Regions from separate parts of the Neobacillus niacini genome, predicted to be linked through region 1. Evidence: riboswitches for the same ligand, from Rfam matches in the RefSeq annotation. Region 1 holds a riboswitch; the other holds the start of a gene.
What was found. Region 1 has a riboswitch for thiamine pyrophosphate ahead of ACN6MT_RS08930 (YkoF family thiamine/hydroxymethylpyrimidine-binding protein). Riboswitches for the same ligand answer to the same signal wherever they lie in the genome.

Region 1 (8,081 bases):
TCGAAAAACGCCGATAATATCAGGATAGAAATAACGATAGCAAGTGCCTTTATACTCGGATTCACCTCATGTAGCGACATGTATCTCTCTCCTTGCCATTTCATTTTGCAGCTGTTTTCTAAACGGCAGCTTCAGTCTTGCACGGCTAATGACTTCAGGATTATCCCACAACCTCTCAGGTGTACCGGAAAAAATCAATTCACCGCGTTCCAACACATAAACGGTATCCGCATATTGATCTACCATCTCCATATCATGGGTAATCATGAAAAATGCCCCATTCTTTTCGTCAAGTACTCTCATGATTTCATGCGCAGTATTGGCATCCTGACCAAATGTCGGCTCATCAAGGATAAGCAATTCCTGTTCATGAACGAGCATGGTCGCAACACTCAACCTCCGCTTCTGTCCTTGGCTCAGAGCAAACGGGTGGGCACCTGCGTGTTTTTGCAGATTCATTGTTTCAAGAACCGAGGAGACGATTGCCCTTTGACTTAAACCAAAGGCAATTTCCTCGTAAACACAATCTGTGATAAATTGATGTTCTGGATTTTGAAATACGTAGCCGAGAGATTGATATAAATGTTTCTCCTTCCACTTCGAAAGTGGAACACCGAGAAACTGAATCTCCCCTTTCGTAAGTGGAAGTAATCCGGCTAAACATTTGGATAGAGTCGTCTTTCCGGAACCATTTGGACCAACCAAAGCAATCCGTTCTCCTTTATGAATACTCAGCGATATATTTTTCAAGTGCCCACGGGCATAAAGACCGTTCACTTCGAGAATCGGTTCCATTTGGGTCGTGGTTTTGCTTTCTTTTTTTAAGAATGCGCTGGAATCCTTTAACCCTGACAGTAATTCATGCATGCGAAGCGGAAGTCGGTCCCCTTTATACAAACCTTCATTCTTTGCAGAAATTCCAGCTTCCACTACTTTTGGCAGCCAAATACCTTCCTTTTTTAAAAAAGGAGCAAATTCTCCAAAGCATTGTGCAGTAGTGCCATCAAAAAGGACGGCTCCGTTAGAATCTAAGACAAGACAGCGCTCCATCAGCTCGACCCAATCATCCAGCTTGTGTTCAATCACAATCAGCGTAAACGGGCGTATATGCTTTAACTTGGTGATCGTTTCTACTAATTCTGAGCTGGATTGTGGGTCAAGATTAGCGGTCGGCTCATCGAGGATGATTACCTCTGGTTCGAGCGCAAAGACACAAGCTAATGCCAGCTTCTGCTTTTGCCCTCCGGAAAGGGTGTGGATTACAGTCTTTTTTTCAGCCTGCAAGCCTACCCATTCTAGCGCTCTGTCAATCTTTGCCTCCATCTCTGCCCGTGGCACATGAAAATTCTCCAAACCAAATGCTACTTCTTCTTCCACGGTCAGCATGCAGAATTGGCTCTCTGGATCTTGAAAAACAATCCCTATTTTTTGGTTGAGTTCACCCGGTTTATAATCGTTTAGATTTTTGCCCTCAAACGTGATGTTCCCCGTAATAACACCATCGACTGCCTCTGGATATAATTTGTTCAGACAATAAGCTAGTGTACTTTTTCCCGAACCACTTGGACCTAGTAGGAAAAGCGATTGATTTTTTAAAATGGAAAAAGAAAGGTCTTTGAAAATATTGCTATCTTCATAACTAAATCCCAGATCCTCTACTTTAATCTGTGGCTCAAACAGTGACATTTCGCTTGTGTTCCTTTCCTAACGGGAAACTGTTCAACGCTCCTGTTTTGGCAAGACCTTCGCTTAAATATTTACCTAGTAAGCCTGCCATTAGTGCCCCGCTTACAAGGCGAACAAAGAACATGGCCGTTACATAACTAGGCGAAAGGGCGGCAAATCCTGAGACATAAAATCCCCAGGCAAAGCTAAAAACTGATGAACCCATCCCTGCTGCCATTAAAACCCAAGTGGAATAGTTCTTCCATTTAGTTGCGGCAAAGACAGCTTCTGCACCCAAACCTTGAATCATACCGGAGATGATCAATTGCGGGCCAACGGCGTTACCAAGCATAACTTCCACTGTAGCAGCGACTGTTTCGGATAGAAAAGCCGCCCCCGGTTTACGGATAATATAAGCCGCAATAATCGAAACGATAAACCAAATTCCAAAAATAATATCATAGCCAATTAAACCAAAAAGGCCGAATAGGACATTCCCGAGCTGGAGAAACAACAAATAGACAACAGCAAAAACAACAGCAAGTACGGATAACACTATGACTTCACGAAGTTTCCATTTTGCCAGCATTTATTTCACCCTCTTTTTCGATGGGCTGTTGGCAGACATAGCAACCGTCATGACAATATGTGTAGAATCGCTTTCGTGTGCTCCTTGAAAGGCATCCTCTAATGTTTCGAAAACCTGGTTTGCATCACCATCAAGCCTTGAGGCATAGTGAACACCTTTTGTAAACGTTCCTTGGTCTTGAGCCAGTTTGCATTGATCCATGATGACATTCATATACGTTGGAATCCCCATTGGGTATAGAGCAAATTGAACAGCCACTTCTTGTTTAATATTCTGTGATTTTTCCTCATTTAAACGATTAGCGTTTTCTGATAGGTAGGCATCACCTGCCGAATCCCCCGGACATCCATTTGAAAACGTTGCCTGCAGCACAACATGATCGCCGTTTTTTGACGACTCTAGGAAAATAGCTTTCACCACATCAAATACATGCTCCGATCTTCCCCTAACACATGTGCTGACATCGTCCGTTTCCATCCAAACCTTTGAAGTATCCACTTCTTTTAATGCCGATAGAATAATATCTACAAACCTATCAGACATCGGATAAATCGAAAATCGCGCTCCAGTAATCTCACTCATACCACAAAAATTAGACATTTCACATACCCCCATTGATATTTTGGCAACAAAAAAACTGCATCCCACGGGAATGCAGTCGAATCATATCAATGTTGAACGAACGATAATTTTCTCCTGCACTTCCCCACGCTAGTATTATCTAGATCGGGTCATAAGGGTCGGACAAACGTCCTCTCAGCCAAAAAAGCTCCCCTAGTGCAAAAACCGTATGCAATTTTTCGTTGCCCTAATAATATGATAAATTTTCCAATATGTAAAGGGGGTTCTTTCGTTGCTCTTTCTTTGCCTCTTTTCGTTGCCTTTTCGGTGCCTGTCACCATTCGTGGACACTGTCCACCTCAGGAGGACACTAATTACAACCCTTTTTGAACCTACTTACCTCATACTAACAAAGAAATGCCATTAGTCATTTTTACATTAAAGAAAATTTTATGCACTTCATCACCTTCATAGCTGTCATATCATGAAAAAAAATATACAATGATGTATAAATGGTGCCTGTCACCCAAAGGTGTTACCACAGGGGAGGAGACTCTATATGGAGAAACAAGGGGTTTTTAAATCGGTTTGCCCGTTAGATTGTCCAGATCAATGCGGTTTGCTGATACATAAAGTTGATGGAAAAGTGGTAAAAGTGGAAGGCGATTCAGATCATCCTGTGACGAAGGGGAATATTTGTAATAAGGTTCGGCATATGGCGGAACGGCTTTATGATGAGAACCGCTTAGAATATCCTATGCAAAGGGTTGGAGCTAAAGGTGAAGGTAAATTTGAACGGATCAGCTGGGATGAAGCCATCGCTACCATAACCTCCAAGTGGAAATCAATTATCGAAACGGATGGTCCAGAAAGTATTCTCCCTTATAGCTTTTATGGGAACATGGGACATCTGAATGCCGAAGGGATGGACCGACGTTTCTTTCACCGTTTAGGAGCATCACAATTGGACCGGAGTATTTGTTCCTCAGCCGGCTTTGTTGGATATAGATACACGATGGGCGGCGGCTTCGGCATTGACCCAGAAGATACGATTCATTCCAAGCTCATTATTTTTTGGGGGATTAACGCAGCTAGTACCAATATGCACCAAGTGGCGCTTGCACAGAAAGCCCGCAAACAAAATGGGGCTAAAATCATTGTCATAGACGTCCATAAAAATCAGACCGGAAGATTAGCAGATTGGTTTATTCCGATTTTGCCAGGGACTGATACAGCACTGGCACTAGGAATCATGCATATTTTATTTGCTGAAAATAGCGTAGACGACTCCTTCTTACACCAATATACAGTTGGCTATGAGGAACTGCGCGAGCATGTTTTGCAATATGACCCTATTACGGTATCAACAATCACGGGAGTTCCTGTTGAGGATATTTATAGGCTTGCTAGAATGTATGGCAGTACCTCGCCTTCCTTTATTCGGATTGGCAACGGTCCGCAGCATCATGACAATGGCGGAATGTTCGTCCGTACAGTTTCATGTCTTCCTGCTCTTACGGGTCAATGGCTCATTAAAGGCGGCGGTGCGATTAAAGGAAATTCAGGATATCTCGCACTGAACACAACAAAATTGCAGCTTCCGCGGTTATTGAAGCATAAACAGACAAGGGTCATTAACATGAATAAGATTGGTGAGGCTTTGCTGACCTTAGATCCTCCTGTGAAATCCTTATATGTTTATAGCAGTAACCCAGCGGTAGTAGCTCCAGATGGCAATAAGGTAAGGAAAGGGCTTGAGAGAGAGGAATTATTCGTGGTCGTTCATGATTTATTTTTAACGGAGACGGCCAAATATGCTGACATTGTATTGCCTGCAACATCGTCTTTTGAGAATACAGATGTCTATACATCCTACTGGCACCATTACATTCAAATTCAGCAGCCAGTAATAGATGTTTACGGAGAGTCAAAATCCAATGTCGACGTATTCCGTTTGCTGGCAAAAGGAATGGGCTTTAAAGAAGCTGCATTTGAAGACTCAGACGCAGAAATGATCAAGCAAGCCCTAGACCAACCTGCGAATCCCTATTTGGTTGGAATCAATTATGAAAGTTTAGTAGAGAGGCAGTTTCTAAAAGCGAAGGTACAACCACTGTTTCCAGGAAAGTTGCGCACACCGAGCAGGAAAATTGAGTTGTACTCAAAGAGGATGAAAGCAAACGGATATCCTCCACTGCCAACCTATATTCCTTTAGAAAATGACGGAGACCATCCTTATCATTTTATACCAGCACCTAATCATAATTTCATAAACTCTACCTTTTCCAATAATCACAAACACATTGGCCTTGAAAAAGAACCCCGATTGCATATGAACAGTAAGGATGCTGAGGCTTCGGGGATTGAGGACGGGGATTTGGTTCGTGTCTGGAACCAGCGCGGGGAATGTATACTAAAAGCGATAGTAGGAGAAAATGTCCTTCCAGGCGTGGTCGCTACCCAAGGACTCTGGTCAGACATTGAAGGCACAAAACAACTCGTCAACAACCTGACACCAGACCGAATCGCCGACATGGGCGGCGGTGCAACCTTCTTCTCTGGACGGGTCAGCGTGAACAAAATATACAGTCATGTATAAACGGTGACAGGCACCACCGACGGGCACCACCGACGGCACCGTAAACCCCCAAACAGATTATCTGCTTGGGGGTTTCATATTAGGGTGGTTTTCCTGTGACGGTGTTCATTTAGTTTCTTATTTTGCTTTCATTTCTCCTTTGCAGGAAGTGGTATAGCACTCCGATTAGGTTGGAATCATTTCCAAATTGGCATTTTTCTACTTTGACGTCCAGAGTATGGATGTTATTTTTCATTTGGCTTAGTGCTTCGTTGATTTTGTCAATAAGGTCCGCTCGTTCGCTGATGGCGCCGCCAATTAATACTTTCTCTGGATCAATAGCATACTGCAGGTTAAATATTCCAACCGCAAGACGTTTGATAAATTTATTGATTTCATCTTGCACTTCTTCATCACCATCATCCGCGATTTGGAACACCTTTTTTCCATCCAGTGAGAGTGGCTTCAATCCCTTTCGTTTCGCCACTCTCCTAATCAAAGCACCTGTAGCTCCTAATGCACTCCACGCTTCTCCTATAGGCTGCTCCAAATAGTCTTCCATAACCATGAAACCAAATTCCCCGCCATGCAGATTTTTACCTCGGCGAATCTTTTTATCTATCACTAATGCGCCGCCAATTCCAGTACCCACTACGATGCAGATATAATCCTTTACCATCTTTGCTGCACCGAGCCAGCCTTCTGCCAAACCTGCACAATTGGCGTCATTTTCAAGTTCCACTGGTAAATAAGTAACATCCTGAATAAGCTTTTTAATATTTGGTCCATGCAAATAAGGGATGGCACTAGCTCCTTCGATATGTCCATTTTCAACATCCACTGCTCCTGGCACACTTAGTGCGATCCCTTTTATATCTGCCTTTTGCTCATAGCCTTTGACAATGAGATGAATGGTATCAACAAATGCCTCCAGACCCTCTTTTGGAGTTGGAATAGAAGACTTTTCGATAAATAATCCTGTTTCATCCATTAGGGCATATTTAATAGCAGATCCTCCAACATCAAAAACTGCATAGTAATTCACCAATTATTACTACCCCCAGTCTCCCATATTTTTTATAACTCCTGAACTTTTGGTTTGCCCTTGGAACTCTTAATTTTCTCATTTCCAAAGAAAGTAAAAATCAGAAAGCCAACTCCAGCAAAAAACGAATAAATATTGATCATATTTTCATAGCTTATAAACTCTGAAAACAGTCCGAACAACAGATAGCCAACAGTGGATCCAATTTTGGTTACATTCATATAGAGAGTGGTTGCCGTACCCGGTGCCTCAGGAATAAAATCCTGAAAATAAGATATGGCTAGACCTGCAGTAATGGAAACATGAGCTGCACTTATCAATTGAAGCGGATAAATTTGCCAAGGCTCTGTAACAAACCCAAGCAAAAGGAAATAAGTGAAAGCTAAACCATATCCAATTTTCACCAATAGGGCGTTATCGGTTCGTGTTGCCCACACACCGATAGCAATCATCATTGGAACCTCAAAAACTGGAGGTACACTAAAAATCACCCCTACATCCATTTCCGATCCATTCAATACTTTCGTAACGAATTGGGGCATATTTAACATATGGATAGAGGTTGCTGCAGATAGCAATAATGCAGCGGCAAGATTTACAAAAATATGCGGCTTGACGATCCATCTAGTTACCTTAATCTTATCTTTATCAGTTAATACCTGCTTGGCAACATCCTTTAATAAAAAAACAATGGTTAACAGTGCTAGCAAATGGCTTGCAGCTACCATTAAAAACAGCCCCTTAAAACCGATCGTTAAAAGCAGCCATGCTCCTAAGGCTGGTCCCACCGTCCAGGAAAGAGCAAAAAACATGCGGAAAACATTCATGATTAATGGAGTTTTGCTGCTTGGTATGTTGTTTTCCCTCAGGATATCACGAGCATAGGCCCATAATTGGGGAACGGAAGCGGCCGTTGCCCCAAGCAGAAAAAAGGCCGTAAATGCCAGTGCAAAATAATTTCTCAAAAAAGCAAAGCATGTATAGCCTAACACTCCTGTCAGGGACGTTAGGATTAACAGCCTTTTCCTGCTCATACTAGTATCAGACCTTTTGGCGATCAAACTGCTAATCGATACGCCGCCTATGGCCAAAAGAGTCATAAAAAATCCAAAGGCTGTATTACTCATTCCGACCTCATCAATCCCGAATAACGAGGAAAAAGGTACAAAAAAGGATGTCGATAATCCAAAGTTAAAATTTAATAAGAATAGGACTGGAAAAGAAGGAATTCTCCATACAAACAAAACGTTTTCTTTCAGGATGGAAAATACAGGTTTCTTCATGATTAAAAATCAATCCTATCCATTTAGTTGTGTCGGGCTTAATCATCCAAACAAGCTTTGTGTTTCTTATGATTCAATTACTACACTTCAAAATCACTCGATACTAATTGATTTAACATAGGCGGTTTCGTAATCCTCCAGTTGAATTCCAACTAGACGTTATCAGCCAAAACAATTTACTTAAAATCTAATTCCGCTCCGTTTGTTGCAATTACGCGTTTATACCAATCAAAACTCTTTTTCTTATACCGCCTTAAATCTCGTAAATCTGTTTCGCCACGGTTAACATAAATGAAGCCATACCGTTTCTCAAATTGACCTCCAGAGCTAATAAGATCCGTGGAACCCCAAGTAAGATAG
Region 2 (8,081 bases), 1.9 Mb from region 1:
ATAGTATTCCGAATACCGTTCTTATAGATTGGTATAGTGCTAGTGCTGGTCATCCGGAGTTTTTTTCAAAGGATGGTGTTCATCTATCTAGAGCTGGCGGGGAAACATATGCAAACCTCATAGCTGATACATTAGCAGAGTAATTCAATTGGAATTTACTCTGCGTTTTTGTTTTATACAAATTGCACTTAATAAGTTATTGAGTGTATCATGTTGAATCGGTCGGAATTTGTCGATATTTGTATTTTTTTATTTCAATACGTTTCCAAATAATTGGAAAACATAATAAACACTACATAGAAAAAAGGAGAGTTTCATGCGGAATCTTGCAGCTTTATTTTCCATGCTTATGCCTGGATTTGGTCAACTCTATAATCGGCAATTCCTGAAAAGTGTTTTTCTTCTCTTTGTTGAACATTATGATAATGTTTTGGGGAGAATCAATACGGCGATACATCTAGATTTTAACGGCTTTCATCAAAAAGCGTTAGAGGCAGCCAATTTTCAATACGTGTTATTTTATCCAGGCTTCTATGCTTATACGGTTTGGGATGCCTGGTATTATGCAAAACCTAATGCAAATAAAACAAAAACCGCCATTCCTTTTTTGATAGGAGGTTTTCTTGGGGAATTTGGGGCGATTTTTTCTAATCGATTACCCATTCCCACATTAATGGTCGGATTACTCATGGTGGTACCGATGATTATAGGAATGATTATATTCAGAAACCAATAAAAAAGCTTTTTGGCTGGTTAAGCCGTCCAACTTAAGAAGTTTGGGATAAAGCGGGATCATCTTTACGATTTCTTTTTACATAATCTAAATGGCTATGTTCTATGGGTAAGGTAATCGTTACCGTTGTAGCGATGTTTGGAATACTGTTTATTTGAAATTTTCCATTGTGATTTTGAATGATTTTCTTGCTCACCATTAGCCCCAAACCGGTTCCCTCTGTTTTTGTCGTATAAAAGGGGGTACCTAATAAAGGAAGATTTTCCCTCGAAATCCCTACACCGTTATCAACCACCGAAATAACAAGGTTCGTTTCTTGTTGTTCTATTCGAATGTGAATTTTGCCTCCTTGCGGAAGAGCTTCGATCGAATTCTTGATCAGGTTGGCAATTACCTGCTTAATTTGATTTTCCTCACATTTAATTAAAAACTGCTCTCCAACAAACTCCGGAAGAATTTCAATGTTATTAATGATTGCCTGCGTATTTAAAAGGGTAATCACATTTTTGATACTTTGCGAAATATCGGTTAAAGCAAAATGAAGAATATGTGGTTTAGAGAGGACCATAAATTCACTTACAATAAAATTAATCCTGTCTATTTCATCAATCATAATCTTGCTGTATCGTTTATTGTTCTCGGCATCTGGATTTTCAGCGATCATTTGCGTAAATCCTTTTAATGTCGTTAAAGGATTTCTAATTTCATGGGCTACACCAGCCGCCAGTTCGCCCACAAGCGAAAGCTTCTCCGATTCTCTTAATTTTTTCTCATGATTATTTAGATCCTTCATATGTTCAATTAGTTTTTTATCCAGAAAGGCACTGGATAATAACATAATCAATACGACGATTATACCTGGGACACTGATAAAAGAACTCAAGGTACTGGAACTTACTGAATAATAGGCATCGGAAGGGTTGAGAGCGGGGTGATAGTGAAGATTCGTACCCCACATCCCAATATAATGCATACCTGCAATTCCAATGCCCATTAGGATACTGCTCAATACCCTGCAATTAAAATTCATTGAGCGGTGATGATTAAAAAAGAAGAGTACCCATAAAGATCCAAATGCAGCAGTAAAAGCTATCCCTACCGACAAAAGAACGATTGGCGGGTTATAGGTAATGGAGAAGTTTACATGCATGGCCTCCATCCCTAAGTAGTGCATACCAACAATTCCTGCACCCATAAACAGACTCGAGAATAGCAGTCTAAGATGATTTGATTTCATCATAAAGAAGGCGAGACCTGTACCGGTTATGGATATCAGCAGTGAAAACAATACCAACCTCGCATCATATACACTATGCCTCGGCATATTCATCGCAAACATACCCACAAAGTGCATGGTCCAAATCCCGATACCCATGGCAATGGCACAACCTAATAACCATAGATTGTATTTGACATTTTTAAAAATGATCATTTTCCAGCGGAGATCTAACGCAATGTATGAAAAAAGAATTCCAAGTAGAATGGAAAAAACGAACCAGTAATCGTTGTAAGTCCCGGTCATATTATGTTCCAATGTTAACCACTTCCAAATAGTTTGAATTTTTACCATGATGTACTTCCAAGCAGCATATTATAACGAAATAACAAGAAATGGTAAATTGTACCTAAATAACCGTGATGGCTAATTAAAGAATATTTTTGAAGTCAAAATAGAACAAAGCCATCCTCGATGCGAGAATGGCTGCTTCTTTGGAATTTATAAAATCCCTATTAATAAAAATGACTCGGGTACTGCTAAATTATTTTTTTTCAACCTTTATTAACCCTTTTCCGACATTATCTTTCTCAAAATAGCATATGACCACATCACCGACATCTATTTTTTCATTTGAATCGATGCTTTCAGCTGAAAAGACAATTTTGGTTCCATCCTCACTTTGCCCATAAAATTGCTCGTCTTTCATTTGACTAATTTTATATTCTACTGTTTTGTATTCAGATGTTTCATTCCCAAGATTGGAAACCGGACTACTGGATTGTGATTTTATCATGAGTAAAACCAATAATATAGATAAGAGTATTCCAAGGATGATGATTTTTTTGAACATACTGCGAACCTCCCAATATGTATTTTAAGAGATGTTAGGGGAAAGTAAATCCTACTTTTTTCCTTTAGCCTTTTAGCCTATAACAAAATTATTTACCATCTCTTTTATAAAACTTTTAAAAACCGAATGATTAAATTTAATATCCATATAATATTAAGTGAAACCCGAACAATGATAAAAGTTATACGAATATTGTTCACATCTTATTGATTAACTTGGAGGATGTTGTTATACTAAACTATGTAATTAACTATTGTAATATATCTAAATATTCATTATAATTCTATTTATTAGATTTTAAGGGATAGGGGAATTTTTTAAGTTATACAAAGGAACACACTTTATGGTTCTTTTGTACTGGAGATTGCAAACAAGCGGGAGGGGTACATCTGTGAAAAATTTATTGAAAAAGTGGAATCAAATCAGTCTGGTAAAGCAAATTTGTATTGGTTTACTAATTGGTATTATCCTGGCTGTCGCGGTTCCCGAAGTAGCAAAACCAGTTGTCATTTTAGGTTCCTTATTTGTAGGTGCTTTAAAAGCCATAGCACCTGTATTGGTTCTATTCTTGGTTATGTCTGCCATTGCGCAGCACAAAAGTGGTCAGCAAACCAATATGAAATCCATCATTTCCTTATATCTTTTAGGGACTTTTCTGGCTGGATTCATTGCGGTTATTGTAAGCTTTATTTTTCCTGTTAGTATTACCCTTACAAAGGGTGCTGAAGATTTGGCAGCTCCAGGTGGTGTGGTAGAGGTTCTCAAAACATTACTATTGAACGTTGTCGATAACCCGGTTAATGCCATTGCGAATGCAAATTATATCGGTATTTTAGCATGGGCTATCGTACTTGGATTGGCATTAAGAAATGCCCCTGACACCACAAAAACGTTGATTACTAATTTTTCAGACGCCGTTTCGAAAATGGTAACATGGGTAATCAAGTTAGCTCCACTAGGTATCATGGGTCTAGTGATTGATTCAATTACAACCAATGGACTTGAGTCTCTATTAAGCTATGGCAAATTACTTGTTGTCTTGATTGGCTGTATGCTTTTTGTGGCTTTCGTTGTCAATCCACTCATAGTATTCGTAAACGTTCGTCAGAATCCTTATCCACTTGTTTTCAAGTGCGTTAATGAAAGTGGAATTACTGCATTCTTTACACGCAGCTCTGCTGCCAATATTCCGGTTAATATGAAATTATGTGAAAAACTAGATTTAGATAAAGATACGTATTCAGTATCGATTCCATTAGGGGCTACCATCAATATGGCTGGTGCAGCGGTTACGATTTCCGTTTTAACCCTTGCAGCTGTCCATACTCTTGACATTCAAGTGGATATTCCTACAGCCATCATCTTAAGCGTATTATCCGCAGTTTGTGCTTGTGGTGCTTCTGGTGTTGCCGGCGGCTCACTATTATTGATCCCGCTTGCTTGTAGCTTATTCGGAATTCCTAATGATGTAGCGATGCAAGTAGTTGGAGTAGGTTTTGTTATCGGTGTTTTACAAGATTCCTTTGAAACGGCTCTTAACTCCTCAACAGATGTCCTTTTCACAGCAACAGCTGATTATAAGAAAAAGATAAAAGAAGGTAAAAAGATCAATATCAAGAAAGTTGCATAATATAAGCGTAATCCCTTTTGTGTAGACAGGCAGTAATGGTCTCACAGAAGGGATTTTTTATGAGGAATTGAAGTATATTTTTTATTTTGGGATGTACGAAAATCAACTCTTAAACGTATGTTTTAGTAAGAGAAGCATAAAAATAGGGGAGATTTAATGTTAGCACTTGGAATATTTTTTATCCTTATTGGTTTATTGTTTATCATAGTACCTTCTTTCATTTGGTGGATTTCGGAAAGCTGGAAATCCAATGATGGAACAGAACCATCTGATCTGTATCTTTGGACAACACGTTTTAGCGGTATGATTATATTCATTGTAGGTATCGGGACGGTTATCGTAGCATTCATTTAACAAAGTTGTCACTATCTCATGGCCACAAATAAACATCACAGAAGTATAATAAAAGTATAAGATATTGGTTTTTTATGAGAGGATGATAACCATGTTAACGGATTATTCAAGAATCGTTGTTGCATATGATCATTCGGATTTAAGTAAAAAAGCCTTGAACATGGCCATGAATTTAGCGAAACAGGATCAACAAATTGAATTATTAGTGGTTATGGTTATGCAGCCTGATAGACCGATGGTTTATTCGTATGGTTATGCATTTGATGCCTACCATGAGAGGCAAAAAGAGGATGTAAAAGCAGTATGTAACGAAGTGGAACAAGAATTAAAATCGCTTCCAAATAAGTCTAGAACCTTTGCTATTGAGGGTTCACCAGGTCATATGATTGTAGAATTTGTGAAACAAAATGACGCCGATCTTGTTGTTATGGGAAGCAGAGGATTAAGTGGATTGAAGGAACTATTCTTAGGTAGCGTCAGCCACTATGTCGTGCAAAAAGCACATTGTCCCGTTTTTATAGTTAAATAACTAGTTGAAAAAGCATGTAGAAAAAGTCCAATAGGACTGATTCTACATGCTTTTATTTTCAAAAACGACAGGAATAAATTCAGCATAGCTGTCTAAATGAAAATCAGCTTCGATGTCGCGGTTTTGAAAGGCAACGGTTTTAATTCCTAGTTGTCTAGCCGGAAGTAAATCTAATTCACGGTCACCAACCACAAAATCAATGTCATATTTTTTCAAAACAAATTCATAAGAAGAAGGATGTGGTTTCCTGTTGAAACCTTGTTCTTCAACAGAAACAATCTCTTTAAAGTAGTTGGTTAAACCAAATTTTTCTAGAAGATAGTTGGCAGATTCCCTGTCACGATGGGTGACAATAATATTGTTTTCTACAGCTGCTAAGACTTCTTTTAAATGTTCAAATGGCTTACTGACCTTTGAGTATTGGATATCAAGCGTTTTATATTCCGCACGTCGATCTTCATCAATCCCGAAATGTTTAAAGGCCGTTTTCGAATCGACTTTCAGCCAACGCAGCACCTCATCCCGATCAAGGTCACGCTGACTTAAAGCAACAAAACCCTCTACCAGTGCTGGATATGTATCAAAAAGTGTTCCATCAAAGTCCCATAATATGTTCATGTTTTGTCCCCTCAATTCACTAAAAATCGTAAAATTACCTGAAAAGTATTACTGTATCATTATCTTTTCCATAACACCAGTAAATATATTGGTGAGATTAAAAGCTTTACATCTCGAAATTTAAGGACTATCATAGGAAATAATTACATAAGATTTTACCTACTAGGGGTGCCCTTATACATGGGCTGAGAGAAAAACGTTACGTTTTTTAACCCTTTGGACCTGATCTGGATGATACCAGCGTAGGAAAGTAGCCAAGTGAAATTACCTTTTTCTCTAACTATTAAGCCAGGTCCAATTATAATGGATCTGGCTTTTTTATGTTTAAAAGACTAATAGGTTCATGGTTAAAGGAAAAAAGTGGAGGTGCAGTAATGAATCATAACGAACTAAGCTCTGTTTTAGAAAGGGTAAGAGAAGAAAACCCGCTCGTACATAATATTACCAATGTAGTTGTCACCAATTTCACGGCAAATGGTCTTTTAGCGCTAGGGGCTTCACCCGTGATGGCTTATGCAAAAGAAGAGGTAGCCGACATGGTTCGGATATCGCGTGCCCTGGTCCTTAACATCGGGACATTAAACCGGGAAGTGGTCGGCTCGATGATCTTAGCGGGAAAATCAGCAAATGAGCTAGGCATTCCGGTCATCTTCGACCCCGTTGGTGCAGGTGCTACTTTTTTCCGCACCGAAATGGCACAAAAAATTTTGGATGAAGTGAAAATATCGATAATCCGAGGAAATGCTGCCGAAGTCGCCAATGTGCTAGGGGAAAAATGGGAAATCAAGGGCGTTGATGCGGGTGCACAGCAGGGGAACAATGTTGAATTAGCTGTAACTGCGGCACGAAAGTTGAATACCATTGTTGTGATTACGGGAAAAGATGATGTACTGACAGATGGAGAGACGACGTATTTGGTTTCAAATGGTCACCCTCTGTTAACAAAAGTGACTGGAACAGGCTGTCTGTTAACCTCTGTGATCGGTGCCTTTGCGGGAGTCGAAAAGGACCTGCTCCTTGCTGGATTGTCCGCGTTAACCTTTTATGGAATGGCAGCCGAAAAAGCGTTTGTTAAGACAGGTCACTGGGGACCTGGCAGTTTCCAAGTGGAATTTTTAAATCAACTGTCACTCGTTTCTTCTGAGGATTTTGATCAATTAGCGACTTTTAAACAAGTATAAGGAGTGGACATCATGAAAAAAGCATTAACGATAGCTGGTTCTGATAGCGGCGGCGGTGCAGGAATTCAGGCTGATTTAAAGACCTTTCAAGAGTTAGAGGTGTTTGGGATGTCAGCTCTGACAGCTGTTACCGCTCAAAATACACTTGGGGTTCAAGCAGTATTTCCCATGACGGCTGAAGCAGTCAGCAAACAAATACAGTCAATTGGCGAAGATATGGGAGCAAATGCCATTAAAACAGGCATGTTATTTAATGCAGAGATCATCAAAGCTGTTTCTGAAAAAATTGAATACTACAACTGGCAAAATGTCGTGGTTGACCCCGTTATGATTGCTAAGGGTGGAGCGTCCCTGCTTCAAATTGAGGCGATTTCGGCATTAAAACAGTATTTGTTGCCACTAGCGATGGTCGTTACACCGAATATTCCTGAGGCGGAAGTATTAACAGGAATGTCGATTAAAACGAATGAGCATAAACAGGAAGCTGCTAAACGACTTTATGACTTAGGCGTTAAGCATGTGGTTTTAAAAGGTGGCCATGATGAAGACCGTGATGTGTCAGTAGATCTTTTATTTGATGGGAAGGAATTTAAGACCTTTACGAGTAAAAGAGTTCAAACCAAGAATACTCACGGAACAGGATGTACATTCTCAGCAGCTGTCACGGCTGAAATAGCCAAAGGTTTAAGTGTGTATGAAGCTGTATCAATAGCGAAGCAGTTTATCCAGGCAGCCATAGAAGATCAGCTGCTGATTGGTCAAGGTCATGGGCCAACCAATCATTGGGCATTTCGAAAAAGAATGTTAACGATAAGGTAGGTGACCAGGTTGAATTTTCAAAATAGTGATTCATTAAGAGAGGCATTGAACGTTTACTTTATTATGGGAAGTCCCAACTGTAAGGACCATCCTGTTCGTGTTCTGCAGGAAGCGATTGAAGGTGGAATCACCCTTTATCAATTTCGTG

Region 2: another riboswitch for thiamine pyrophosphate. It lies ahead of thiM (hydroxyethylthiazole kinase); the one in region 1 lies ahead of ACN6MT_RS08930 (YkoF family thiamine/hydroxymethylpyrimidine-binding protein).

What each region holds. Positions count from the first base shown of each region.
Region 1 is NZ_CP183883.1:1,905,145-1,913,225, reverse strand. Features, by position in the region: gene ACN6MT_RS08945 (energy-coupling factor transporter transmembrane component T family protein) at 1-80, opposite strand, end outside; gene ACN6MT_RS08940 (ABC transporter ATP-binding protein) at 67-1,686, opposite strand; gene ACN6MT_RS08935 (ECF transporter S component) at 1,673-2,254, opposite strand; gene ACN6MT_RS08930 (YkoF family thiamine/hydroxymethylpyrimidine-binding protein) at 2,255-2,854, opposite strand; TPP riboswitch at 2,941-3,040, opposite strand; gene ACN6MT_RS08925 (molybdopterin-containing oxidoreductase family protein) at 3,375-5,414, shown strand; gene ACN6MT_RS08920 (ROK family protein) at 5,524-6,438, opposite strand; gene ACN6MT_RS08915 (sugar efflux transporter) at 6,471-7,721, opposite strand; gene ACN6MT_RS08910 (glycoside hydrolase family 1 protein) at 7,898-8,081, opposite strand, start outside.
Region 2 is NZ_CP183883.1:3,838,095-3,846,175, reverse strand. Features, by position in the region: gene ACN6MT_RS19030 (acyltransferase family protein) at 1-143, shown strand, start outside; gene ACN6MT_RS19025 (hypothetical protein) at 317-736, shown strand; gene ACN6MT_RS19020 (MHYT domain-containing protein) at 768-2,303, opposite strand; gene ACN6MT_RS19015 (hypothetical protein) at 2,494-2,802, opposite strand; gene sstT (serine/threonine transporter SstT) at 3,194-4,432, shown strand; gene ACN6MT_RS19005 (DUF6199 family natural product biosynthesis protein) at 4,589-4,786, shown strand; gene ACN6MT_RS19000 (universal stress protein) at 4,878-5,315, shown strand; gene ACN6MT_RS18995 (HAD-IA family hydrolase) at 5,358-5,933, opposite strand; TPP riboswitch at 6,088-6,199, shown strand; gene thiM (hydroxyethylthiazole kinase) at 6,308-7,114, shown strand; gene thiD (bifunctional hydroxymethylpyrimidine kinase/phosphomethylpyrimidine kinase) at 7,127-7,933, shown strand; gene thiE (thiamine phosphate synthase) at 7,997-8,081, shown strand, end outside.